Regions from separate parts of the Alcaligenes sp. NLF5-7 genome, predicted to be linked through region 2. Evidence: riboswitches for the same ligand, from Rfam matches in the RefSeq annotation. Region 2 holds a riboswitch; the other holds the start of a gene.
What was found. A riboswitch is a leader RNA that binds a small molecule or an ion and turns the genes downstream of it on or off. The one in region 2 is predicted to bind thiamine pyrophosphate.
Positions count from the first base shown of each region.

Region 1 (5,750 bases), 200 kb from region 2:
GCCCAGAAGGTGCACACCGTGCAATCGAACGTCACCATGCGCATCAAAGAACTGGAGGCCGAACTGGAACAGCCATTGTTCATACGCCAGAAAAGTGGTGTGGTGCTGACTCCGGCTGGCCATACCTTTCTGGCCTACGCCCGCCGTATCTTGCAACTGACCGAAGAAAGCCGTGCCGCCCTGCAAGACACCGGCACTCCCAGCGGTCTGCTGCGTCTGGGCTCCATGGAGACCACGGCCGCCATCCGTCTGCCCCAGGTTTTGACCCAATACCGCGAACGCTATCCCCAGGTTCAGTTGTCCTTGCAAACCGGCACCACGGCCGAGCTGATCAAGGCCATTGAGACCCACCAGCTCGATGGTGCGTTTGTCGGTGGCTTTCATCAAAACGCCGCCCTGACTCAAGAAGAAGTGTTTGAAGAAGAACTGGTGCTGGTCAGCAGCAAGGCGGTGGAATCCCTGCCTGCCCTGATTGAAAAAATTCCCCAACAAACCGTACTGGTCTTTAGAACTGGCTGCTTTTACCGCTCTACACTGGAACACTGGTTTTATCAGGCTGGGCTGGTGCCCAACCAGATCATGGAAATGGGCACACTGGACGGCATTCTGTCCTGCGTAGCCTCGGGCATGGGCATTACCCTGCTGCCCAAAGCGGTCGCCCAGAACAGCAGCTTGCGCCTGCCCGTGCAATGCCACGAACTGCCGCCTGACCTTGCGCGGGTAAAAACCGTGTTTATCCGTCGTGCCGACGCGAATCCTGGCTCGGCCCTGCGCAGCTTTGTGGCCCTGGCTCAAGCGCAGTTCGCCCAATTACCCAAACTGGATCAAGGCGAAGCCGCACTGTTGAGTTGACCGGTCAGCCTGTGGGTCTGTCCAGCCGCTCCGCACAGGCTATGCCGCAGTAAAGCGTCAGTACAAGCCCAAGGCCAGCTCCTCGACCCGCTCTGCCGCAGGCACAATGCTGTGGATCTTGCCCACGCCCTGACCGGCATACAAAGACAGTTTCCTGGCCATTCTGTCCTTATCAATTGCCCGCGCACCACCCCCGACCAGACGCAGCACATTCCACTTGTCACGGTTGGGAATCACGCGATGCGGTGTGCCATAAGTCCAGCCAAAGGAATAGCCAGTGCGATATTCCGTATCATCCGTGCTGGCTTCCAGAATCTTTTGCTTGTAGAGCGGATGCGCGTTGGACTCCTCGCTGGCCAGAAAGGCCGTGCCCACCAATACGCCGGAAGCCCCCAGGCTCATGGCCGCCCTGACATCCTGGCGGGTCGTAATCCCGCCTGCCGCCAGTACGGGACGACCTTGCGCACAGTCCAGAATCGCGGGTAGTAAAGACATCAGGCCAATGGTGCCGCGATTCAGATGGCCACCAGCCTCACCGCCTTGGGCGACGATAATGTCGGCCCCATGCGCAATCGCTTTACGAGCCAGAGCCACCGTGCCGGTTTGCACCATCACAATCATGCCGGCGTCTTTGGCGCGGGGAATCATGTCGGCGGAATAGTCCTCGGCATAGAACAGCGACAGGATGCGAGGCCGCTCCTGCAAGATCACTTGAAACTGGGCCTCGAACACCTCCGGGCCACCAAACTGCGGCACCACATTCACCCCGAAAGGCTGGTCCGTCAGTGCCCTGGTTTCCCGCAGCCACTTACGCAGCATCAAGGGAGCCAGACGCAAGCCACCCAGCACACCCATCCCACCCGCGTTCGCTACCGCCGCCACCAATTGCGGCCCGGAAATCGCAGCCATGCCCGCCAGAAAAATCGGGTACTGCACTCCGCACATATCCGTAATGACATTGCCCGCAAAGTCTCGATTTGCTTCGCTCATGATTTACAACTCCACCTGTTTGCCCAAGATGCGACGCAAGGCCAGATTCTTCAGTACAAAATGATTCTTGAATGCCCCGAAAAGGTGCAAGGCCAGCCCTGCCAAAAAGGCTGTGGCGCCAATATTGAACAGCACATCAACCACGGCTTTGACCTGCTCATTCGGGCTGATCACGGTCGGTAACGCCAGGCCACCGGGCAACTCCACCGCCACGCCAGCCGCCGCACGGGATAGCCAGACGGCGACGGGCAGCAGCACCATCGCCAAGGCCAGGGCTGTCGCCACGGAACGGGCCACTATTACTTCCACCGGGTTGGGCGAGCCCACCGGCAAGGGATGAAAAGAAGTCACCCGCGCCCAGAAACGGTAGATGGAAATCAGGAACAGCAGCGTCCCCAGCAGATTTTGCAGCTGCACCAGCCGCACCTCACCGGGGCTTTGGGCCAGGGCCACCCCCAAGCCCAGAATGGAAAACAGCAAGGCCGCTACAAGCCAGTGCAGCACAATAGTGATGGGCGAGAACCTGAGTCCGTTGTCGCGCAATTGCATGATTAGCTCCTTGAAAAGCTCACCGGGGGGCAAGTCCTCTACAGTGCAATACCGAGAGTGATACGTCGTGAGCCACCTGCCCAACAGGTACAAGCGGCCAGTGTCGGCAGTCACCTTGTCGCCTGCAGGCCTGGGCCTGTGTCACAGTGGCCTCAGAGCCTTGGCGGTGCCAAGAACCGTCGTTTAGAAGCCCTGACGATAAGCGCAGCAACCAATCAAGTAAAATGATGAATACTGATTAATAAAATCTTTTTTAGTGATTTATAAACAGAAAGTTCTTCTCAGAACGCCAGGCGGCAGGCGTGCAACCTTCATCATCAAACCATCCAAGGGCAACAAGTAACATCCGCTGGTAGTTCGCAAGAAACCGCAGGCTCATCCAGGCCTCGCCTACATGAATCTCTTTTTGATCATTATTAGTGATTCATAAAATCATTATTCATCATTTTACTTGATTCATTCAGTCTTCTATCTTCCCTATCGATAGCCCTGCTATCCCGCCCTCAAACCAGGAGACAGAAACCATGACTCGCCCAGCTGCCTATCTTGAACACTGTAAAAAAAGCCACGTCTTGCCCGGCTTTTGAATCTTATGGTGACGGACGCTCAACGCGACATCATCAAGACCGCTGCCCCGCTGCTGGCAAGCGGCAACAAAGCCCTGACCACCTATTTTTATGAATTGATACTGCGCGACTCCCCACCGATGAGCCCCTTGGCCAGCCAGATCGCCAACAATCACCTCGCTCTACAGGCCCAGCCCGAGCATGACCCAATGATGGGCACTTGCCAGCTGCAAGCCATACGCGAAGAGCTGATCGCGAGGATGACAAGCAACGAGCTCATAGATGGATGGGTCGCCGCCTATCAACAGTTATCGAATTTGCTAATCGAAGCCGAACGTCTGATTTACGACGATATGGCTATCACTTCCGGCGGCCTTGCAGACCGCAGCCCCAATCAAGAATGAACCATCATGCCACTACTGAAATTTGATCTGATTCAAGGCCGCAACGACAAAGAGCTGCGCCTGCTGCTGGACACCGCGCATCAAGCCATGGTGCAAGCCTTTGATGTTCCCGCCAGCGACCGCTACCAGTGCGTGACCCAGCATCGTCCCGGCGAGCTGATACTGGAAGACACCGGCCTGGGCTATCCGCGTAGCGACAAGGTGGTACTGCTGCACATCGTGTCCCGCCCCCGCAGCGAGAATCAAAAAATTCAGTTCTACCGTTTACTGGCAGAGCGGCTGGAGCAGAACTGTGGCGTCTCGCCCAATGATCTGATCATTGCTCTGGTCGAGAACAGCGATGCAGACTGGTCCTTCGGGCGTGGGCGGGCGCAGTTTTTGACGGGGGAGTTATAGGCTAAAGACAGGTATACTCGCCCAGACCGTTTTTACAGAAACGGTCTTTTCACCGAGGGGAGCCTGGCGAGCAGGCTGAGAAACTGCCCGAGCAGATTGCACCGCAGTGACCCGTTGAACCTGATCCGGGTCATGCCGGCGAAGGGACGGGTCTGTACCTGCTCGCCGCTTGCTGCCGGATGGCTATCCTTGACTAGGAGTTGCTATCTTGTCTTCTGACCACTCTCCCTCCCCCATCGGCCCGGTTGCCGCCACCCTGGCTGCCGTCATCCATCAAGACCGGATTTTGCTGATACGCCGCGCCAATCGCCCCGATGCAGGACGCTGGGCCTTTCCGGGTGGCAAGATTCGCGCGGGCGAAACCATCATGGCGGCGGCCCATCGGGAACTGACCGAAGAAACCGGCGTACAAGGCCAGGCCATGCAGCTCTTTGATGCGCTGGATGTATTTGACCGCGAACCCAGCGCCAGACCTTTGGCCTATTCGCATTTCATTCTGATTGCCGTGCTGTTTCGCTGGCAGCAAGGTGAGCCGCAAGCAGGCGATGACGCTCTGGACGCGCGCTGGTTCAGCAATGCGGAACTGGACAGTCTGGATGTGGCACACAGCTTTGATGTAGTACGAGTTGCCCGTCGGGCACTGGCATTGGCTACCACTCAAGATCAAGCAGGCCAAGCATGATTCCCAATGTCTTGAGTATTGCGGGCACGGACCCGACCAGCGGTGCCGGTATTCAGGCTGATCTGAAAGCCATGTATGCCTTGGGCGCTTATGGCATGAGCGTGATTACCGCCGTGGTCGCGCAAAACACCCAGGGTGTGCGGTGTTTTGTGGCGCTGGAGCCGGACTTTGTGGCGGACCAGTTGGATGCGGTGTTTGAGGATGTGCGCGTGGATGCCATCAAGATCGGCATGATCGCCAATGCAGGGATTGCGGAAGCAATTGCAGACCGCCTGCACCATCACGGTCTGGACTGCCCGATTGTGCTGGACCCGGTCATGGTCGCTAAAAGCGGGGATCGTTTGCTCAGCCCCGAAGCCGTGTCCGTCGTGCGCGACAGGCTGCTGCCCATGTGTACCCTGCTTACCCCCAACTTGCCCGAAGCGGGCGATCTGCTGCACAAACCGGAACCCGCCTCACTGCAAGAGATGCACAGCACCTTAAGCGAACTGTGCTTGCTGGGCCCTGCGTGGGTGCTGTTAAAGGGCGGCCATCTGGACGGCCCGGACAGTGTGGATTTGCTGCAAGGCCAAGGGCAAAGCCATGTTTTTCAGTCGCCACGCATTCCGACACGCAACACGCATGGCACGGGCTGTTCGCTGTCCTCCGCCATTGCTGCTCTGTTACCGGGCCGCAGCGTACCGACCGCGGTAGGCTTGGCCAAGGAATACTTGAATGGCGCTTTGGCCGCGGCTGACCAATTGCGGATTGGCTTGGGGCAAGGTCCGGTCCATCACTTCCATGCTTTGTGGTCACCTGCAGAGAGTAAGGCGACCTCCCCAATCCAGGAATAGAGCCCACCTTGTATTGGGCCTCATAGCGCCACCCGCATTTTTTAGCCAATGGACAAACATCCCAGACAATTTCCGGCGCATTTCCGGATTTCCAGCCCGACAGCCCTGAGACTTTTATTAGAATAATGTGCTGACTAATTACTCCTATAATTCAGAGCACATGACAGTATTAACAGGATGAATCAATATTTATATTTCCTGACATCAAACATTACCGTTTTGTCATGTTCGCCTCATAGTCGGGATCAGCCTTTTTGATCAATCCATTTCTGGAATGGATGAGTCTGCCACTTCATAAATCTCCGAGAAGCCAAATGTGGAATTGCTTACTGATTGAAGACGACCGGGAAAATGCCCGGTATTTAGTGAATGGCTTATCCGAGCTGGGCTATTCGGTGGTGACCAGTCATGATGGCGTTTCCGGTTTGGAAAATGCCATGAAAGACGTATGGGATGTGATTATCCTGGATCGCATGCT
Region 1 is NZ_CP100755.1:4,171,692-4,177,441, forward strand. Features, by position in the region: gene MID00_RS19290 (LysR family transcriptional regulator) at 1-852, shown strand, start outside; gene MID00_RS19295 (nitronate monooxygenase family protein) at 910-1,842, opposite strand; gene MID00_RS19300 (cytochrome b) at 1,846-2,391, opposite strand; gene MID00_RS19305 (hypothetical protein) at 2,984-3,361, shown strand; gene MID00_RS19310 (tautomerase family protein) at 3,368-3,757, shown strand; TPP riboswitch at 3,803-3,921, shown strand; gene MID00_RS19315 (NUDIX hydrolase) at 3,966-4,439, shown strand; gene thiD (bifunctional hydroxymethylpyrimidine kinase/phosphomethylpyrimidine kinase) at 4,436-5,272, shown strand; gene MID00_RS19325 (response regulator transcription factor) at 5,587-5,750, shown strand, end outside.
Region 1: it holds a riboswitch for thiamine pyrophosphate, as region 2 does, so the genes downstream of both, MID00_RS19315 (NUDIX hydrolase) here and MID00_RS18290 (3-oxoacyl-ACP reductase) in region 2, are expected to answer to the same signal.

Region 2 (5,750 bases):
GGAAATGCCCGCTTTTTTCTTGCCCTGGCATCAGGCGGCAGGCCGCTCCAGGCCCAGGTGGCCGCGCAGGGTCGCATGCTCGTATTCCTGACGGAACAGCCCGCGTTTTTGCAGAACCGGAATCACCTGCTCAACAAAGTCACGAATGCCATTGGGCAAGGAAGGCGGCATCAGGTTAAAACCATCCGCTCCTTCGTTGCGCCACCATTGCTCAATCTGATCCGCAATGGACTCCGGCGTACCGACCATGGTGCAGTGACCGCCGCCAGCAGCGATTCGGCCCAGCAACTGGCGCACTGTCGGTTTTTCCATTTCCACAATGCGCAGCATGGTGGCATAGCGCCCTTTGGGGCCTTTGAAGCTTTCCAGTGGCGGCAGTGGTGGCACTGGCGCATCCAGCTCCCAATTCATGCAGTCCTGGCCGACAAACATGCCCAGCTGACGCAAGGATGTCTCGGCGGGTAGCAATTCGTCCAGCTCTTGCTGCTTGCGGCGCGCCTCTTCCATGGTGGAGCCCACATAGGTCACCAAACCCGGCATCACAGGCACATCCACGCCACGGCCCGCTTCACGCACGCGTCGTTTGATATCGCGGTAATAGGATTGGGCCGAGGGCAAATCATAAGCCACAGCGTAAATAGCCTCCGCTTTGCGGGCGGCCAAATCACGGCCTTGCTCAGAAGCACCTGCCTGAAACAGCACCGGCTGGCCTTGCGGCGAACGTGGCAAGGTCAAGGGCCCATCCACCAGGAAGTGATCGCCCTTATGCAGGATCTGGCGAACCTGATCCACTTTGGCGTAATCGCCCTTTCTGTCCATGACCAAAGCACTGTCGCTCCAGGAGTCGAACAGTTGCAATGCGGTATCGACAAACTCCTCAGCCCGCGCATAGCGCCAGGCATGATCGGGCATGGCTTCGTAGCCGTGGTTACGCGCTTCCGAGTCAAACATGGATGTCACCACATTCCAGCCCATCCGCCCATTGGATACATGATCCAAAGAGCACAACATGCGTGCCGCCACAAACGGCGTGTAAAAGGTACTGGAAACGGTACTGATCAAGCCGATACGTTCGGTGGCTCGCGCCAGCGCAGCCATCATGGTCAAGGGTTCCAGAAACCAGCGCGGACCATCGGACACGTTATCGCTGGACTGACCATCGGCAAAGAAAATAGCGTCCAGCTTGCCGCGCTCGGCAATTTGGGTCAGCTCTTCGTAAAACCGGACATCGCCCAAACGTTCGACCTGCGAATCAGGATGGCGCCAGGCTGCTTTGTGGTGCCCGCAGCCCATAATGAACAAATTGAAATGCAGCTGTCTCATCCGTTTTTCACCAATCCACCGTCAACAACCAGATTCTGTCCTGTTACGGCACGCGCCCACGGACCGGCGAAGAACAAGGCCGCATCGGCAAACTCCTCGGGCGTGGTCACGCGGCGCAAGGGGGTGCTGGCCGCAATCAAGTCAAACACCGCTTCGGGTGTGGCCGCGGACGCGTCGGTTGTACGCAGCAAACCACCGGAAATCATGTTCACGGTGATCTGATCCGGCCCCAGATCGTGCGACAAGGTGCGTGTCATGGACAACAAGGCCGCCTTGGCCGCGGTGTAATCGTGGTAAGGCACCACGGGGTTCTGAAACAGGTTCGTGCCGATATTGATAATGCGGCCAAAACCAGCTTGTTTCATGCCAGGCAGGGCGGCCTGTGTAGTGTTCAAGGCACCGCCCACAATGCCTTCCAGTTGCTGGTTCAGTTGAGCCCACGTCAAGGTATCGGCATGGGAACGGGCATCGCCGTTGAAGGAAAACTCGGGCAAGGCGTTATTGACGACGGTGGTGATGGGCTGGCCAAAGTGCGCCTGCGCCTTGGCAAACAAGGCTTGTACCGAAGCCGCATCCGTCACGTCCGCCTGCACGGCCAGACATTGCTGCGGAAATTCGTCCGCCAGCGCCTGAGCGGCTGCTTCACTTTTCAGGTAATTGATCACAACTTTTGCGCCCTGGCCCGCAAAGGCGCGTACCAGACAAGCCCCCAGGCCGCGTGCGCCGCCGGTGACCAGAACAAGTTGTTGAGAGAGTTCCGAGACGTGTTCCACAGACATGACATTCCTTGCAAAAATTCGGCGAGGATGTCGGCCCAGTTCGGACGCAGGGCCATGGATTCGGACATCCCTTCGCCAGTATGAGCTGGATCAGGTTCGACGGGTTTTATCTCAGCCCTTTCCAAGAAGGACACCCCGTGCCGCAGGCAGACCATAGCATAAATCGGACTAAACCGTATTATTGACATTTGAAAGAAGCTCTCCTACTCTTCTAGCCTGTTCCTGGGGGAGTCCTTAACGGGCTGAGACTCCGCATTCAAGCGGTAACCCTTAGAACCTGATCCGGATCATGCCGGCGAAGGGAAAGGAAACGCGGCCTGGCAGCCTGCCCGCTCTTGTCTATGCGGCGCATTCACAAGCTCACACGCCCCATTTCAATCCCTCCATTTTTCTGCGCCCTGTTCTGGCATCCTGCCAGCCTGGCCGGTTTGTGCCTGTTCAAGCAGGCTTTTGGGGAGATCTCATGCTGGACCAAAGTGCCACCCTCCTGTGGCTAATCGTTTTTTCCGCTGCTTTTGCCTTGGCCGGGGTGCTGTACGCCCGCCACTACAACAGCTCCCTGGAAGACTTTGTGGTGGCTCGCAACAGCCAAAGCTCGGTCGCTACCATTCTGACTTTATTGGCCTCCTCGCTGGGTGCCTGGATTCTGTTCTCGCCCGCACAAGCAGCCAGCTGGGGCGGTTTAAGCGCTGTCATCGGCTATGCCATTGGCTCCATGTCGCCCCGTCTGGCCATGATTCCACTCGGCAAGCGCATGCGCGAATTGCTGCCTCGCGGCCACAGCCTGAGCGAGTTTGTCATCGCCCGCTACGGTCGCCCCATGTATGCGCTGACTCTGGTCATCATGCTGTTTTACATGTTCATCTCCATGACGGCAGAAATCACCGCCATGTCCAAGATGATTACCCTGATTGCCCCGATTCCTTTGTGGGTCACGGCCAGCATTGTGTTGCTGGCCACGCTGATCTACACCTCTTACGGCGGTTTGCGTGCTTCCATCTTTACCGACAAGGTGCAGATGTTTGTGATTCTGCCCATGCTGTTCCTGATCGTGATGTTCGGCTGGCAAGCGGTGGGCGGCCCGGTACAGTTGTTTGACAACGTGAAACTGGAAGCTCCTCGACTGATCGAGCTTAGCGATCCCGTAGGCGTGAAGGCTGGCCTGACGTTCTTTGTCGCCATCTTGCTGACCGGCCTGTTTCACCAAGGTAACTGGCAACGTATCTATGCCGCCAAAGACACCAAGTCCATGCGTCGCGGCTTTTTGTTGGGTGGTTTGTTTGTAGCGCCCTTCATTTTCCTGATGGGCTTGTTTGGCCTGGCCTTTGTTGGTCTGGGCTCGCCCGGTGACAGCTCCGTGGCCCTGTTCAATGTAATTTTGCCGCACGTACCTGTCTGGTTCCTGGTGCTGCTGATTCCGTTAGGCCTGTCCCTGGTCATGAGCAGTGCCGATACCGCAATCAGCGCTGTCTCCAGCCTGATTGCCGTGGACTTGAGCCGCATCATGCCGCATCGCAACACCGCCCAAATGATGAGTCTGGCGCGTTCCCTGATCTGGATTTGCTCCATCCCTGTGCTCTACGCCTCCTCACAAGGCTTTAGCGTACTGTACTTGTTCCTGTTGGCAGACTTGCTGTGCTCGGCAGCGGCCTTCCCGGTTTTCTTTGGCCTGTACAGCCGCCGCTACGATGGCTTTACGGCCACCATCAGCACCATCGGTGGTCTGGTCGCCGGTCTGGCCGTATTCCCGCGCCCCAATGGTCCTATGGATTACTTGCTGGAGTCCTTCCTGCTGGCCGCGATTGTGCCGGTAGTGATCAGTGTTCTGATCATGCCCTTGCGTCGTCACCTGCCCAAGTTCGATCTAGGCTCTCTGGCTTCCTCCACGCGCGTACTGGACTAAGTCAGACGCGTTGAATTTCGGCTCAAAACAAAAACCCCGGTTTGCAACATACAAACCGGGGTTTTGTGTTAAAGGCTCATGGGACGGGGCTTTCAGGCTGTGCTTGGGGAGTCTGCACAATAATTTCAACCCGTCGATTCGTCGCACGGCCTTGCGAGGTGCCGTTATCCCCCAAAGGCCGGGTATCGGCATAACCGACAGCGCTCAGTCGCTGGCTGCCAATTCCGTTGGCTTCCATATAACGCACTACGCTACCGGCACGCGCACCTGATAGTTCCCAGTTGGATGGGTAGCGATAACTACGAATCGGCACCGAGTCCGTATGACCTTCAATCACAATAGGATGGGTGGATTTCTGCAGTACGGCAGCCAGTTGGCGTAATACCGTCAAACCTTCCAGCCCCAGATCCGCACCGCCCGAGTTAAACAGAATTTCGCTATTGATACGAAAGCTCACGGATTGGTCGTTCATGACCACATCGATATTGTCGCCCAAGCCGTCCAGATCCAGACCGTGATTGCCTTTGCCTTGTCCCTCACCCTGACCAGCGTCCGGGAAAAGGCCCGCCCCAGCAGGCAACAAACCGGCTCCGTCCTTGCCTGCTTGGGCCACGACTGTAGCCCCTCCCTGCCCTTGTCCCTGCGCCGCCGTTTGCGCCCGCTTACCCGCAAAGGACAGCATCACAATCATCAAGACCAGCAACAAGGTCATCATGTCCAGATACGTGGTCAACCAGGCTTCTTCTTCCTCGGGCACCGCCAGCCCTGGATCATTCCAGGGGCGGCTACGACGACGACTGCCCAGATTGCTGGCCAGTTGTTGTTCGATTTTGGCGCCGCGAGCTTGCTCCAGTTCCTTTTGCAAGGCTTTCTGGCGGTCAGCAAGTTCACCCAAAGTCAGGTCCTGCTCCATGTTTCCCATGGGATCAGCCCCGTTCCGGAGCCGGGTCCGCATCATCATCGCGGCCGCCCCGGTCATTGATCTCGTCCTGATACTGAGCCATGAAGGAGTTCAGCGTCTCACGCATCAAGGCCGGGCCACGGCGCTGGCTCATCATGGACACACCTTGCATGATCATGTTCATCAGAACCACACGCTGTTCGGTACGACGCTCCAGCTTCACCGCCACGGGCTTGAAGACCAGATTGGACAGCAGCACGCCGTAGAACGTCGTCATCAAGGCCAGAGCCATTTGCTGACCAATAGACGTAATGTCACCATCGCCCAGCAAAAACATCAGGTTGACCAAGCCAATCAGCGTGCCGACCATACCGAAGGCCGGTGCAAAGCTGGCCATCAAACGGAACAATTGCGCTTCTGCATGTTCACGAGCACGCAAACGGCTGATACGCCATTGCAAAAGGTCTTCAATATCTTCCTGGGGTGCCCGATCAATCACCAGCTGAACGCCGGTTTTCAGAAAAGGGTTGGCCACTTTTTCCAGCGCCTCTTCCACCGCGCGAATATCCCCCATCATCCACAGGCGGGAGATATTGATCAGCTCGTCCATATCCTGCTGGGTATACAGGCGTTCATTGCGCAGCACGGTGCCGATCAGACCAAAAATACGGACAACTTCGCTTAAGGGATAACTGATGAACGTCGCGGCCAAGGTACCTACCAGCACCACGGCCAGACTGGGCAGGTCCACAAACAAGGCGGGGTTTTCTGCCGTAAAAAACAAGATCACGGCAAACAGCAGCACGCTGGCTACGATGCCGATCAGAGTAGAGGGGTTCATGCA
Region 2 is NZ_CP100755.1:3,969,586-3,975,335, forward strand. Features, by position in the region: gene MID00_RS18285 (LLM class flavin-dependent oxidoreductase) at 31-1,323, opposite strand; gene MID00_RS18290 (3-oxoacyl-ACP reductase) at 1,320-2,102, opposite strand; TPP riboswitch at 2,153-2,250, opposite strand; TPP riboswitch at 2,317-2,424, shown strand; gene MID00_RS18295 (sodium:solute symporter family protein) at 2,566-4,005, shown strand; gene MID00_RS18300 (OmpA family protein) at 4,082-4,927, opposite strand; gene MID00_RS18305 (motility protein A) at 4,932-5,747, opposite strand.